DNA from 2 places in the Kitasatospora sp. NPDC058048 genome. Region 2 is predicted to be linked to the other one. Evidence: riboswitches for the same ligand, from Rfam matches in the RefSeq annotation. Region 2 holds a riboswitch; the other holds the start of a gene.
The links. A riboswitch is a leader RNA that binds a small molecule or an ion and turns the genes downstream of it on or off. The one in region 2 is predicted to bind cobalamin.

Region 1 (7,450 bases), on a different contig from region 2:
GACGGCGCCGAGCCCGGCGCCGGCGGCCGTGGAGCGGCCGAGTCCTGCGGCGGAACGTTCCGCCGCTCCGGCCTTGGGCGGCCTCAGCATCCGGAAGGCCGCGAGCGCCGCCAGTACCGCGAAGGCGCCGGTCAGCAGCGCGCCCGGCAGGTGGGCGGACAGCGCCCCGGTGGCCGCGGCGAGGGGCAGTCCGGCGGCGGCGAACAGGGCGCCGGTGCGCCAGCGGACCCGGCCCGCCCGGGCGTGGGCGATCAGGCCGGTCAGCGAGGTCGCGGCGACGATCACCAGGCTGGCGGTCGTGGCCAGTGCCGGGCTGAAACCCAGCAGGTAGACCAGGGCGGGGACGGCGAGCATGCTGCCGCCGCCGCCCAGCCCGCCCAGGGCGAGGCCGACCACCGCGCCGGCGGCGAGTGCCAGGAGCAGCGTGGTCATATCACGTGCCCGGCGCTTCCGTCGGGCGTGGTGACCGGGAGCCCGGACAGGGCCCAGGCGTTCATGCCGCCGGCCACGTTCAGCACCTCGACGCCGCGCTCGGCGAGCAGCTCCGCGGCGCGCTGGGAGCGGTGGCCGGAGCGGCAGATCGCCAGTACGGTCCGGCCGGCCGCCGCGGGCGGCAGCGGGACACCGGCGACCAGGCCGATCAGCGGCTGGTGCAGCGCGCCGGGGGCGTGCCCGGCGGTGAACTCGGCGGCCTCCCGGACGTCGAGCAGCACGGCGGCGCCGGTGCGGGCGAGTTCGTGGGCCTCGGTGGGGGTGGTCCGCCCGGGGGTGCGGTGTCCGCGGGCGCGGTCTTCGTGGGGAGCGGCCCCGTGGGCGTGCGGCAGCAAAGGCATGCGGTGTCTCCAGTGGTGCAGACCGGATCGCAGTGGTCCGGTGGGTCGGGGGCGGCGCGGGCGTCCGTACGGGCCCGACGGCCCGGTACGGCGGCGTGGCCGGTGCGTCCTCGGCCCCGCCCGTATCGGCTCGGCGGCGGTGGCCGACCCCCTCGATGGCTTCACCATAGTACCCCCGGGGGTATTATCGAAATCGTTCGGACATACCCCCGCCCGTATCGGCTCCCGAAGCCGTATGCTCGGAAATATACCGAGGGGGGTATCACGATGGCGCTGTGGCGCCCAGGAATCCGGCTTCGCCAACCAGGAGAAGGCCAAGGCCCGACCCGGAGGAGACAACCCCGTGATCTTCAGCCAGTACTACCTCGACTGCCTCTCCCAGGCCTCCTACCTGATCGCCGACGAACGCACCGGCCAGGCCGTGATCGTCGACCCCCGCCGGGACGTCGACGAGTACCTCGCCGACGCCATGGCGCGTGGCCTGACCGTCGTCGGCGTCATCAACACCCACTTCCACGCCGACTTCCTGGCCGGCCACCTCGAACTCGCCGCCCGCACCGGCGCCTGGATCGGGTACGGTCACCGCGCCGAGACCGAGTACCCCATCCGCAAGCTCACCGACGGAGAGCGGATCGAACTCGGCGACGTCACCGTCCAGGTCCTCGAAACCCCCGGCCACACGCCCGAGTCGATCAGCATCCTGGTCTTCGAGCAGCCCGACGACACCGTCCCGTACGGTGTGCTCACCGGCGACGCCCTGTTCATCGGTGATGTCGGCCGTCCCGACCTGCTCGCCTCGGCCGGCGTCACCGCCGAGGAACTCGGCGCGATGCTCTACGACAGCGTCCACCGCAAGCTGATGGGCCTGCCCGACGAGACCCTCGTCTTCCCCGCCCACGGTGCCGGCTCGGCTTGCGGCAAGAACCTCTCCGCCGACCGCCAGTCCACCATCGGGGCGCAGCGACTGACCAACTACGCCTGCCGGCCCATGGACCAGGACACCTTCGTCCGCATCGTCACCGCCGGCCAGTCCACCGCCCCCGCCTACTTCGGCCACGACGCCGCCCTCAACCGGCAGGACCGCCCGCTGCTGGATCCCACGAACGCAGCCCGCCCCCTGTGCCCCGAAGGCTTCAAGGAGGCCCGTTACGCAGGCGCCGTCGTCCTCGACGCCCGCAGCCCCCAGGAGTTCGGCGCGGGACACATCCGCGGCGCCATCAACGTCCCCGTCGACGGCCGCTTCGCCGAACAGGCCGGCACCGTCCTCACCCCCGACAGCAGCATCGCGATCATCGCCCCGCAGGACCGCGAGGGCGAGGTCATCACCCGCCTCGCCCGCATCGGCTTCGACCACATCGCCGGCTACCTGCGCAACCCCGGCAACGCCCTGCCCGCCCTCGCCGACGAGGTCACCCCCGCCGGCCGCCTCACCGCTGACCGGCTCCGCACCGCGCTCGCCGACGAGCAGCCCCCCACCGTCCTGGACGTGCGCACCTGCGGCGAGCGCGAAACGGGCTCCATCGAAGAATCCCTGCACATCCCCCTGACCGAACTCCCCGGCCGCCTCGACGAGATCCCCACCGACCGCCCCCTCGTCGTCCACTGCGCCAGCGGCCACCGCTCCTCCATCGCCGCCAGCCTGCTGCGCCACCACGGCCACACCGAGATCTCCGACCTCCTCGGCGGCTACGCCGCCTGGCACACCCTCACCCACCCCGCCCGGGTCTGAACCCAGCTGCCCCGGGCCACCCCCGTCGGGGCCGCGGGGTGCTCCCGAAGCCGCGCCTGCCACCGGACTTCAGGACAGGATCCCGGTCCTGGAGTCCGGCGAGCGTCGCGACCGTGCTGGTGCCGATGATCCGGCCCGGGGAAGTGCCGGCATCCCCCTCGTCGCACGTCTGCTTCAGCAGCGAGCATCGGGTGTTGCGGGCTGCCGGCTCGGACGAGCTGTTGCAGTAGATCGGGATGGCACTCGCCCAGGCCCCGTTTGCAGGCCGGTCTGCTTCGGGTCCTGGGTGCCAGGCCCCGGAACGAGGCCGGGGAGAGCTCGGCGTGGCGAGATCACGGTGGTGCGACGCGAGCACGAATCCCTGGACTTACTAGGACGTCCAACTATATGGTCGATGACAGGTCCGCGGTGTCAGGGAAGCCGGTGTGAGTCCGGCACGGTCCCGCCACTGTGACCGGGGAGTCCGTCCTCGCAGATGACAGCCACTGGCAGCCAGCCGGGAAGGCCTGAGGGCGTGCGGTGATCCGGGAGTCAGGATACCGGCCGCGGGTGATCCGTGTTTTCCACGAGGATGGAGACGACACGCATGACTCCGGGCTGCTCCCGTTCCGCTGCTCCTGGCTGTCCTGTGCCGACGGCTGTCGGAGCCCACCTGCTCTGACGGTACGTCATGCCACCGCCACCGTGACGCTGCGGGGCCGCATCACCGTGCGCCCGCCCGTCGGCGGCGGCCTCCATTCCTCCTCTCCCCACCCCTGTCGAGAGAAGGAACCGATGGTCCGAGAACTGACCCACTTCATCGCCGGAAAGCCCACCGTCGGCACCTCCGGTCGCTTCGGCGACGTGTACGACCCCAACACCGGCCGGGTGCAGGCCCGGGTGCCCCTGGCGAGCCGCGCCGAGGTCGAGGCGGTGATCGCCGACGCCGCGCAGGCCCAGCCCGCGTGGGCCGCCTGGAACCCGCAGCGGCGGGCCCGCGTCCTGTTGCGCTTCCTGCAGCTGGTCGAGCAGGAGAAGGAGGAGCTGGCCCGGCTGCTCTCCGCCGAGCACGGCAAGACCGTGGCCGACGCCCATAACGACCTCCAACGCGGGCTGGAGGTCGTGGAGTTCGCCGCCGGGATCCCGCACCTGCTGAAGGGCGAGTTCAGCGACAACGCGGGCACCGGCATCGACGTCTACTCGATGCGCCAGCCGCTCGGCGTGGTCGCGGGCATCACGCCGTTCAACTTCCCGGCGATGATCCCGCTCTGGAAGGCAGCGCCCGCGCTGGCCTGCGGAAACGCCTTTGTGCTCAAGCCCTCGGAGCGCGATCCCTCGGTGCCGCTGCGGCTGGCCGAGCTGTTCCTGGAGGCCGGGCTGCCGCCGGGCGTGCTCAACGTGGTCAACGGCGGCAAGGAGGCCGTGGACACCCTGCTGGAGGACCCGCGGGTGCAGGCCCTCGGCTTCGTCGGCTCCACACCGGTCGCCCAGTACGTGTACGCCACCGCCGCCGCGCACGGGAAGCGGGCGCAGTGCTTCGGCGGCGCCAAGAACCACATGATCGTGATGCCGGACGCCGACCTCGACCAGGCGGCCGACGCGCTGGTCGGCGCCGGGTACGGATCGGCCGGCGAGCGGTGCATGGCGATCTCGGTGGCCGTCCCGGTGGGGGAGGAGACCGCGGACGCCCTGGTGGCGAAGCTGGTCGAGCGGATCGGCGCGCTCAAGGTCGGGCGCTCGGACGACCCGGCGGCCGACTTCGGCCCGCTGGTGGGCCGTGACGCGCTGGACCGGGTCCGCGGCTACCTGGACTTCGGGGTCGAGGAGGGCGCCGAACTCGTCGTGGACGGAAGGGACTTCCGCCTGGAGGGGAACGAGGACGGCTACTTCCTGGGCGCCACCCTCTTCGACCGGGTCACGCCCGGCATGCGGATCTACCGGGAGGAGATCTTCGGCCCGGTGCTGACCGTGGTGCGTGCCGCCGACTACGAGGAGGCGCTGCGGCTGCCCAGTGAGCACGAGTTCGGCAACGGCGTGGCCATCTACACCCGGGACGGCGACACCGCCCGGGACTTCGCCCGCCGGGTGAACACCGGCATGGTCGGGGTCAACGTGCCGATCCCGGTGCCGATCGCGTACCACACCTTCGGCGGCTGGAAGCGCTCCGGCTTCGGGGACCTCAACCAGCACGGGCCGGACGCGATCCGCTTCTACACCCGCACCCGCACCGTCACCTCGCGCTGGCCCTCCGGGGTCAAGGAGGGCGCGAGCTTCACCATGCCGACGATGGGATGAGCGCGATGCACGACCTCACCGAGGACCAGCGCGCCATCGCCCGGACCACCCGGGCCTTCGCCGAGGAGTACCTCGCGCCGCACGCCGTGGAGTGGGACCAGGCCAAGCACTTCCCGGTGGACGTGCTGCGCAAGGCAGCCGACCTGGGTCTGGCCGGCGTGTACGTCCGGGAGGGCGCGGGCGGCTCCGAACTCTCCCGGCTGGACGGCGTGGTGGCCTTCGAGGCACTCGCCACCGGCTGCCCGTCCATCGCCGCCTACCTGTCCATCCATAACATGGTCGCCTGGATGCTCGACCGCTACGGCACGCAGGCGCAGCGCGCTCGCTGGCTGTCCGCGCTCTGCACGGCCGAGCACCTGGGCAGCTACTGCCTGACCGAGCCCGGTGCCGGCTCCGACGCGGCCGCGATCGCCACTCGGGCCGTGCGCGACGGCGACCACTGGGTGCTGGACGGCGTCAAGCAGTTCATCTCCGGTGCGGGAGCCTCGCAGGTGTACGTGGTGCTGGCCCGGACCGGTGCCCCCGGGCCGGACGGGATCTCCGCGTTCGTCGTCGAGCGCGACGACCCGGGGGTCGCCTTCGGGCCCGACGAGAAGAAGATGGGCTGGAACGCCCAGCCGACCCGCCAGGTACTGCTGGACGGGGTCCGGTTGCCCGCCGACCGCCTCCTCGGCGCGGAGGGCGAGGGCTTCCGGATCGCGATGAACGGGCTGAACGGCGGCCGGCTCGGCATCGCCGCCTGCTCCCTCGGCGGCGCACAACACGCGCTGGAGCGGGCCACCCGCCACCTGGCGGATCGCGAGGCGTTCGGCGCCAGGCTGCTGCACGCCCAGGCCCTGCAGTTCCGACTCGCCGACATGGCCACGGAGTTGGAGGCCGCCCGGGCGCTGCTGTGGAGAGCCGCCGCGGCGCTGGACCGGGGCGACCCCCGGGCGCCGCAGTTGTGCGCCATGGCCAAGCGCTACGCCACCGACACCGGCTTCGAGGTGGCCAACCAGGCCCTCCAACTGCACGGCGGCTACGGCTACCTGGCCGAGTACGGCATCGAGAAGATCGTCCGCGACCTGCGGGTGCACCAGATCCTGGAAGGGACCAACGAGATCATGCGCGTCATCGTCGCCCGCGGCCTGACCGGAGCCGCGTGATGGCCGGGACCGACCTCGACGAGGTCATCCTCCAGCGCGAGGGACGGGCCGGACTGATCGTCCTCAACCGCCCCGCTGCCCTGAACGCCCTCACCCACGGCATGGTGCGGACGATCTCCGAAGCCCTGGACACCTGGGAGGGCGACGACCGGGTCGACACCGTCGTCGTCACGGGCGCCGGCGAGCGGGCCTTCTGCGCGGGCGGCGACATCGTCGCCATCCACCGGGCTGCCACCGGCGGCGATCCGGGCGCCGTCGAGGAGTTCTGGCGAGACGAGTACCGCCTCAACGCCCGGATCGCCCGCTACCCCAAGCCCTACGTCGCGCTCATGGGCGGCATCGTGATGGGCGGCGGGGTCGGCGTCTCCGCCCACGGCAGCGTCCGGATCGTCACCGAGACCACGCGCGTCGCCCTCCCGGAGGCCGGCATCGGCTTCGTCCCCGACGTCGGCGGCACCTACCTGCTCGCCCTCGCCCCCGGGGAGCTCGGTACCCACCTCGCCCTCACCGCGGGTTCCGTCGGTGCCGCCGACGCCCTGCTGTGCGGGCTCGCCGACCACTTCGTCCCCGCTGAACGACTGCCCGCCCTGCTGGACGACCTGGCCGAACTGCCCGTCCACGACGCCCTCGAACGGAACGTCGAGCCCGCGCCGACCGGTGCGCTGGCCGACCGACGCGGGTGGATCGACAGCTGCTACGCGGCCGGAACCGTGGAGGAGATCCTGGACCGGCTGCGGGAGAGCGGCGAACCCGAGGCGAAGAAGGCCGTCGACCGGATCGCCGCCAACTCCCCGACCGCCGTGAAGGCGACGCTCGCCGCGCTGCGCCGGGCCCGGGCACTCGGCCCGCTGGAGGCCGTCCTCGACCAGGAGTACCGCACCTCCTGTGCGGCGCTCGCCACGCCGGACCTCGCCGAGGGCATCCGGGCCCAGGTGATCGACAAGGACCGTTCGCCACGATGGCGTCCGGAGACGCTGAGCGCCGTCGAACCCGCCACCGTGGCCCGCTACTTCGCCCCGCTCGGCGAGCGCGAACTCGGCCTTGCCACCACAACCCCCCTGGAGCGCTGGTGACCCTCACCATCGGATTCATCGGACTGGGCAACATGGGCGGCCCGATGGCCGCCAACCTTGTCGAGGCCGGACATCAGGTGACCGGCTACGACCTCGCGCCGGAGGCGCTGCGGCAAGCGGAGACGGCCGGCGTCCGCCCGGCGGCCTCCGCCGCCGCGGCGGCCCGACAGGCCGACGTCGTCATCAGCATGCTGCCGGCCGGCCGCCACGTCCTGGCCGCCTACGCGGAGCTGCTGCCGTCAGCCCGTCCGGGCACCCTCTTCGTGGACTGCTCCACGATCGACGTCGCCGACGCCAGGGAGGCGCACGACCTGGCCGTACGTGCCGGGCAGCGCGCGGTGGACGCACCGGTCTCCGGTGGGGTGGTCGGCGCGACGGCTGCGAGCCTGACCTTCA
Region 2 (7,450 bases):
CGCCTCGGACTCCCGGCCGTAGCGGCGGTTGACGGCCGCGAAGAGTCCGACGATCTCCTGGGTGAGGTCATCCGATGGGTGGGACATGACCACCAGACTATCCAGGTGCTTGACAAAGTGAAATGTCAGCCCACATAGTTATGAATCATATTGGTTATGATCCATAAGCACTGGGAGTCCAGCGAGATGAGCGACCGGACCGTCCTGATCACCGGCACCTCCTCCGGCATCGGCCTGGCCACCGCCGTCGCCGCCGCCGCCCGCGCCGGCTGGCACGTCATCGCCACCATGCGCAACACCGCCAAGGCCGGCCCGCTGCTGGCGGCCGCCGAGGAAGCCGGGGTCACCGTCGACCTCCGGACGCTCGACGTCACCGACCCCGCGTCGGTCGAAGCCTGCCTGGCCGGCGTCGACCGGCTGGACGCGCTGGTCAACAACGCCGGCGCCGGCCACATCGGCACCCTGGAGCAGGAGAGCGTCGACGACGTCCGCGCCGTCATGGAGGTCAACTTCTTCGGGGTGCTGCACGTCACGAAGGCCGCCCTGCCCCTGCTGCGGGCGAGCAAGGGCCGCGTGCTGACCGTGACCAGCGTCGGCGGCGTGGTCGGCCAGCCCTTCAACGAGGCCTACTGCGCCGCCAAGTTCGCGGTCGAGGGCTACATGGAGTCCCTCGCCCCGGTCGCGGCCACCGCCGGTGTGTCCGTCAGCGTCGTCGAGCCGGGCGCGGTGGCCAGCGAGTTCGTCGGCAACGTGGGCCTGACGGACGACGCGACCGAACAGGCCGGGCCGTACGCCCCGGCCCTGGCCGCCTACCTGGACCGCACCCGCGGCGCCTTCGCCAACGCCCAGGCGCCCGAGGACGTGGCCGCCGGGATCCTCGACCTGCTCGCCGCCGAACGACCCGCCTTCCGGATGCTCACCTCCGACGCCGCCCGGGCCTTCGCCGGGGTCAAGCTCAAGGACCTCGACGGCTCGGCCGTCCAGGGCCTCACCTCCGGCTGGGTCGCCTAGCCGATCACCGGGCAGGAGGCCCGCGAGCGGCACGATGGCCGGGACCGGGGTGGGCGCGGCAAGGCTGCCGCGCCCACCCCGGCCGCCGTCAGCCGGCGAGTTCCTCGCGCAGCAGGCGGGCCGCGGCGACCAGGCTCTCCAGCGAGGCCCGGGTCTCCGGCCAGCCGCGGGTCTTCAGCCCGCAGTCCGGATTGACCCAGAGCCGCTCCGCCGGGATCGCCGCCAGGCCCGCGCGCAACAACGAGACGGCCTCGTCGGTGCTGGGGACGCGCGGGGAGTGGATGTCCCAGACGCCGGGGCCGACCTCGCGCGGATAGCCCGCCCCGGCCAGCTCGCCGGCCACCTCCATGTGGGAACGGGTGGCCTCCAACGAGATCACGTCCGCGTCGAGTTCGTCGATCGCCGTCATGATCGCGCCGAACTCGGCGTAGCACATGTGGGTGTGGATCTGGGTGTCCGCGCGGACACCGGAGGTGGCGAGGCGGAAGGCCTCGGTGGCCCACGCCAGGTACGCCGGGCGGGCGGCGGCCCGCAGCGGGAGGGTCTCGCGCAGCGCCGGCTCGTCGACCTGCACGACGGCGGCGCCGACCGCCTCCAGGTCGACGACCTCCTCGCGCAGGGCGAGGGCCACCTGCCGGGCGGTGTCGGCGAGCGGCTGGTCGTCGCGGACGAAGGACCAGGCGAGCATGGTGACCGGGCCGGTCAGCATGCCCTTGACCGGGCGGTCGGTCAGGCCCTGCGCGTAGCCGAACCAGTCGGTGGTCATCGGATGCGGACGGGAGATGTCCCCGGCCAGCACCGGCGGGCGCACGTACCGGGTGCCGTACGACTGGACCCAGCCGTGCCGGGTGGCGAGGTAGCCGGTGAGCTGCTCGGCGAAGTACTGGACCATGTCATTGCGCTCGGGCTCGCCGTGCACCAGGACGTCCAGCCCGGCTTTCTCCTGGTAGGCGACGACCTCGCGGACCTCCGCCTCCATCCGCTCCCGGTAGGCCGGGGCGTCGATCCGACCTGCCGTCAGATCGGCGCGGGCGGTGCGCAGTTCGGTGGTCTGCGGGAAGGAGCCGATGGTGGTGGTCGGCAGCAGCGGCAGCCCGAGCCGGGCGTGCTGGGCCTCGGCCCGTACGGGGTAGGGCTGGGCGCGCCGGGTGTCGTCGACGGTGACGGCGGCGGCGCGGGCGCGCACCGCCGGGTCGCGGGTGATCGGGGAGTTGGCGCGGGAGGCGAGGCCGGCGCGGTTGGCGGCGAGCTCGGCGGTGATCGCGCCGGTGCCCTCGCGCAGGCCCCGGGCGAGCAGTGCCGCCTCGCCGGCCTTCTGCCGGGCGAAGGCCAGCCAGCGGGCGATCTGCGGGTCGATGTCGCGCTCCGCGGCGGCGTCGATCGGCACATGCAGCAGCGAGCAGGACGGCGCCACGTCGACGGTGCCGGCGAGGCCCAGCAGGGTCGCCAGGGTCGCCAGCGACTTCTCCAGGTCGTTGATCCAGATGTTGCGCCCGTCGATCACCCCCGCCACCAGCCGCTTGCCGGGCAGGCCGCCGGCGGCGGCGAGGTCCTCCAGGTTGGCGGCGGCCGGGCCGGTGAAGTCCAGCGCCAGGCCCTCGACCGGGGCCTTGGCCAGCACCGGCAGCGCCTCGCCGAGCCGGTCGAAGTAGCTCGCGACCAGCAGCTTGGGCCGCTCGGTGAGACCGCCCAGCTCGCGGTAGGCGCGGGCGGCCGCGTTCAGCTCGGCCGGGGTGCGGTCCTGCACCAGCGCGGGCTCGTCCAGCTGCACCCACGCGGCGCCGGCGGCACGCAACTCGGCCAGCAGCCGGGCGTAGACGGGCAGCAGCCGGTCCAGCAGGGTGATCGGCTGGAAGTCGGCGGTCACCCCGGGCGCCGGCTTGGCGAGCAGCAGGTAGGTCACCGGGCCGACCAGCACCGGCCGGGCGGCGTGGCCGAGCAGCAGCGCCTCGCGCAGCTCGCCGACCGCCTTGGCCGGGTTCGCGGCGAACACCGTGTCCGGGCCCAACTCCGGCACCAGGTAGTGGTAGTTGGTGTCGAACCACTTGGTCATCTCCAACGGGGCGACGTCCTGGTTGCCGCGCGCCATCGCGAAGTACCCGTCCAGCGGGTCGGTGTCGACCGCCTCCCGGTGCCGCGGCGGGATCGCACCGACCGCCACGGTGGTGTCCAGCACGTGGTCGTAGAGCGAGAAGTCGCCGGTCGGCACCTCTTCGACGCCGGAGTCGGCGAGCTGCTGCCAGTTCGTCCGACGCAGGTCGGCGGCGGTCGCCAGCAGCGCCTCGGCCGCTACCGCGCCGTTCCAGTACCCCTCGATCGCCTTCTTCAATTCACGGCCCCGGCCCTGGCGGGGGTAGCCGTGGGCGGTGGCGACGCTCGCCGCGGCTGCGGACTTCGTGGTCAAGGGACTCTCCTTCGCGAGTCTGGATCCTCAAGTGCCCGGTGACGGCACGAGGACGCGAAGGGATGACGGACCGGACCGACGACCGCACCCGTGCGCGGCTCCGCCCGATATGGTCGCCGACCCGCCCACGAGGTCACCGGATGGCCGGGCGCGAACGCTCGCGCACGGGCAGTGGCAGGTCTTCGGACTCGCGGGCACACCCACCTCGGCCGAAACCGGGGCGGACACCTACTGGCCGTCGCTTCCCAGACCCGTCCCGGGTCCAGTGCGTATGACGGCGGTCGTTCCCACTCACCGCTGCGGGGCAGTCCCGGACTGGCCAGTTGAAAGGCGTCACCGGGTTCCCTCTTACGACACCCTGCCTGGCGGACAGGGCGAACCAGCTGCACCGCCAGCTTAGGGGCAAACCGTCGGCGTCGAGGCGGAAATCTCGCAAGGCGTCCGCGTGCTGAGACGCGGGCTCCGCGCCCGCTCCCGGGCGGCGCACCCGGGAGCGGGCGGCGCACCCGGGAGCGGGCGGCAGAATGGCTCCCATGCGGCACATCTTCGTCATCGGCATCGGCGCGGGCGACCCCGACCACCTCACCCTGCAGGCGGTCAAGGCGATCGGTCGCACCGACGTCTTCTTCATCCTCGACAAGAGCGAGGAACGGCAGGACCTGATCGGGCTGCGCCGCCGGATGCTGGCCGACCACGGACGGCCCGGGCACCGCGTGGTCGCGGCGCCGGACGCCGAACGGGACCGCGCCACCCCGGCGTACGCGGCCGCCGTGGACGACTGGCGCGTCCGCCGCGCCGATCTGGTCGAACGGCTGGTCGCCGAGCACCTCGGCCCGGGCGAGAACGGCGCCTTCCTGGTCTGGGGCGACCCCGCCCTCTACGACAGCGTCATCGCCGTGGTGGACGACGTGTCGAACCGGGGCGGCGTGCCCTTCGCGTACGAGGTGATCCCGGGCATCAGCAGCGTCTCCGCGCTCGCCGCCCGGCACCGCACCACGCTGACGCGGGTCGGCCGGCCGGTGCAGATCACCACCGGCCGCCGCCTCGCCGAGGGGTTCCCCGAGGGGGTGGACGACGTGGTGGTGATGCTCGACGGCCGGGCCGCCTTCGCCGGGATCGACCCCGAGGGGCTGGAGATCCACTACGGCGCCTACCTCGGCACCCCCGACGAGGTGCTCGTCTCCGGTCCGCTCGCCGAGGCCGCCCCGCGCATCCGCGAGCTGCGTGAGCGGGCCCGGGAGCGCAAGGGCTGGATCATGGACACCTACCTGCTGCGACGCTCGGACGGCGGCTCCGACGCCTGACGGACGGCCGGCACGCGGTCGGCGCGCACTCACGCGCCGCTCTCCCTCAGCATGGTGATGATGGCGGAGAAGTCCCGCCCGGCGTCCTCGCCGGAGCACCGGCCTGTCACGGCCCGCCGCATCGGGCGGCGGCCTCAGTCCAGGAGCTTCGCCACCACCCGGTCGAGCGCGCGGAGGTCCTCCGGCGGCAGCGCGAGCAGCGCGTCCGGCGGCGTGGCGAGGATCCCGGTGGCGAGCGCGGCCTTCGCCTCGCCCTCCTCGGTGAGGTGGACCAGCTTGGAGCGCCGGTCCGCCGGGTTGGTGATGCGCTCGGCGAGCCCGCGCCGCACCAGGTCGTCCACGATGACGCTGGTGTACGGCGGGTCGGCGGTCAGCCGCTCGGCCAGCTCCCGCAGGGTGATCGGGCCGGCGGCGAGCCGGCGCAGCGCCCTGACCCGGCTGAAGCTCATGCCGAGGGCTTCGGCGACGGTCCTGCGGCGGTCGTGGCGCTCCAGCACGAGCGCGTACATCCCCTGCCAGACCCGGGCCGCCGTCGCGGCGTCCGTCCCGCTCCCCTCCGGGTGCCCACCGGTGTCGAGGCGCTCCATCAGGCGTCCACCGTCTCCTTCGTCTCCGTGCTTCCCTCGGCCGACTCCTCGGCGGCGAGCCGCCGCGCCGTGCGCTCGGCCGTCGCCCGGGCCCAGCGGCCGGAAGTGAGCGTACCGGTGACCAGCACGGCGACGCCGCAGCCGGCGATGATCCACCATGCCGTCCGGGCCGCCCCGGTGAAGGCCGCCGGGTTCGCGAGGGCGCTGCCGGCCATCAGGGCGCCGGTGACCGCGACGCCCAGGGACTGGCCGACCTGTCGGCTGGTGGAGGCCACCGCCGCCGCCACGCCGGCCTGCGAGCGGGGCATCCCGGAGACGGCGGTGTTGGTGATGGGCGCGTTGACCAGGCCGAAGCCGGTACCGAAGAGCAGGAAGGCGAGGACCAGCAGCCAGCTCGGCAGGTGCTCGGAGTAGCCGACCGCCTGGAGCACGGCGCTCGCGGTCAGCGCCGCCCCGGCCAGCAGCAGCGGCGTGCGCGGCCCCCGGGCGGCCACCATCCGGCCGGACAGCGGCGCGGTGAGCAGCGACATGACCGCCATCGGCAGCATGAAGAGTCCGGCGTGCAGCGGGTCGAGCCCGCGGACGTCCTGGAGGTACAGGGAGGTGAGGAAGAGGAAGCCGCCGAGGCCGGCGAAGGCGGCGACCGCGATGACGGTGGCGCCGGAGAAGGGCGCGGAGCGGAAGAACCGCAGATCGATCAGCGGGTCGGTGCGCCGGGGTTCGTACCGCAGCAGGCCCAGCAGCGCGCCGAGGGAGGCCGCCGTGCAGCCGAGCACCACGGGCGAGGTCCAGCCGCGCTCCGGCGACTCGATGATCGCGTAGGTGAGGGCGGCGAGCACCACGACGACCAGCAGCTGGCCGACCGGGTCCACCCGGCGGGTGCGGGCCGCCCGCGACTCCGGCACGTAGCGGGTGGTGAGGAAGAGGGCGGCCAGGCCGATCGGGACGTTGATCCAGAAGATCGCCCGCCAGCCGGCCGACTCCACCAGCGCCCCGCCGATGATCGGCCCGGCGGCCATGCTGATGCCCACCACGCCGCTCCAGACGCCGATCGCCCGGGCGCGCTGCCGGGAGTCGGTGAAGGTGTTGCTGATGATCGACATGGCGACGGGGTTGAGCATCGATCCGCCGACCGCCTGGAGCATCCGCGCGGCGATCAGCCAGCCGAGCCCGGGGGCCAGGCTGCACAGCAGGGAGGCCGCGGTGAACACCACCAGTCCGATCCGGAACACCCGGCGGCGGCCGATCCGGTCGGCGGTCGAGCCGGAGAGCATCAGCAGGCTCGCCAGCACCAGGGTGTAGGCGTCGACCGTCCACTGCAGGCCGGACACCGTGGTGTCCAGGTCGCGCCGGACGGCGGGCAGGGCCACGTTCAGGATGGTGTTGTCGAGGCTGACGATCAGCAGGCTCATGCAGCAGATGGCGAGCACGAGCCAGGGCCGCGGTCGAGCGGCATCGGGCATGACGAACGCTCCAGAGTTAGTTGTGTTGTTGTAATCATTGTGATGCTACAACTAATCCGGGAGGCGACTCCACCCCCGACCGGCCCTGGACAGCGCAACGGCCGCGCCCCGCCGATCTCCTCGACGGGGCGCGGCCGTTGGAGGCCCGCGGATCAGGCCTTCTTGACCACGCCGGACTTGAGCTGCATGGCACCGAAGCCCTCGATGCGGCAGTCGATGTCGTGCCCGTCGACACCGTCCACCAGGCGGATGTTGCGGACCTTGGTGCCGGCCTTGATACCGGAGACGCTGCCCTTGACCTTCAGCGCCTTGACCACCGTCACGGTGTCGCCGTCGCTCAGCACGTTGCCGACGGCGTCCTTGATCACGCGCTCGCCGGCCGGCGCGCCGGCCTGGTCGGCGCCGCCGGGCACCCACTCGTGGGCGCACTCGGGGCAGACCATGAGGGCGTTCATCTCATACGTGTACTCACTGGAGCACTGCGGGCACGGGGGAAGGTTGTCGCTCATGTGTTCAGGATATCCAGCTGTTCGGAGCTGGTCCGGGGCACGAGTGAGGAGGTCAGCGGGGGTACCGGCACCGGTCGGCCGCCGCTGCCGGTGGGCACGGGGTCGTGGCCGGCCGCCGCACCCGCCCGGCCTTCCCCATCCGCCCCCCGCCGGGGCCGTCACTCCCCGCCCA

Region 1: another riboswitch for cobalamin. It lies ahead of ACFVVA_RS17185 (CoA-acylating methylmalonate-semialdehyde dehydrogenase); the one in region 2 lies ahead of metE (5-methyltetrahydropteroyltriglutamate--homocysteine S-methyltransferase).

What each region holds. Positions count from the first base shown of each region.
Region 1 covers NZ_JBHVRT010000014.1:137,276-144,725, forward strand. Annotated here, with positions in the region: gene ACFVVA_RS17170 (sulfite exporter TauE/SafE family protein) at 1-432, opposite strand, end outside; gene ACFVVA_RS17175 (rhodanese-like domain-containing protein) at 429-833, opposite strand; gene ACFVVA_RS17180 (rhodanese-like domain-containing protein) at 1,177-2,562, shown strand; cobalamin riboswitch at 2,934-3,125, shown strand; gene ACFVVA_RS17185 (CoA-acylating methylmalonate-semialdehyde dehydrogenase) at 3,337-4,836, shown strand; gene ACFVVA_RS17190 (acyl-CoA dehydrogenase family protein) at 4,833-5,981, shown strand; gene ACFVVA_RS17195 (enoyl-CoA hydratase/isomerase family protein) at 5,981-7,054, shown strand; gene mmsB (3-hydroxyisobutyrate dehydrogenase) at 7,051-7,450, shown strand, end outside.
Region 2 covers NZ_JBHVRT010000005.1:122,562-130,011, forward strand. Annotated here, with positions in the region: gene ACFVVA_RS07335 (MarR family winged helix-turn-helix transcriptional regulator) at 1-87, opposite strand, end outside; gene ACFVVA_RS07340 (SDR family oxidoreductase) at 157-1,011, shown strand; gene metE (5-methyltetrahydropteroyltriglutamate--homocysteine S-methyltransferase) at 1,100-3,415, opposite strand; cobalamin riboswitch at 3,571-3,814, opposite strand; gene cobF (precorrin-6A synthase (deacetylating)) at 3,949-4,719, shown strand; gene ACFVVA_RS07355 (MarR family transcriptional regulator) at 4,854-5,306, opposite strand; gene ACFVVA_RS07360 (MFS transporter) at 5,306-6,769, opposite strand; gene ACFVVA_RS07365 (zinc ribbon domain-containing protein YjdM) at 6,922-7,278, opposite strand; gene ACFVVA_RS07370 (HelD family protein) at 7,437-7,450, opposite strand, start outside.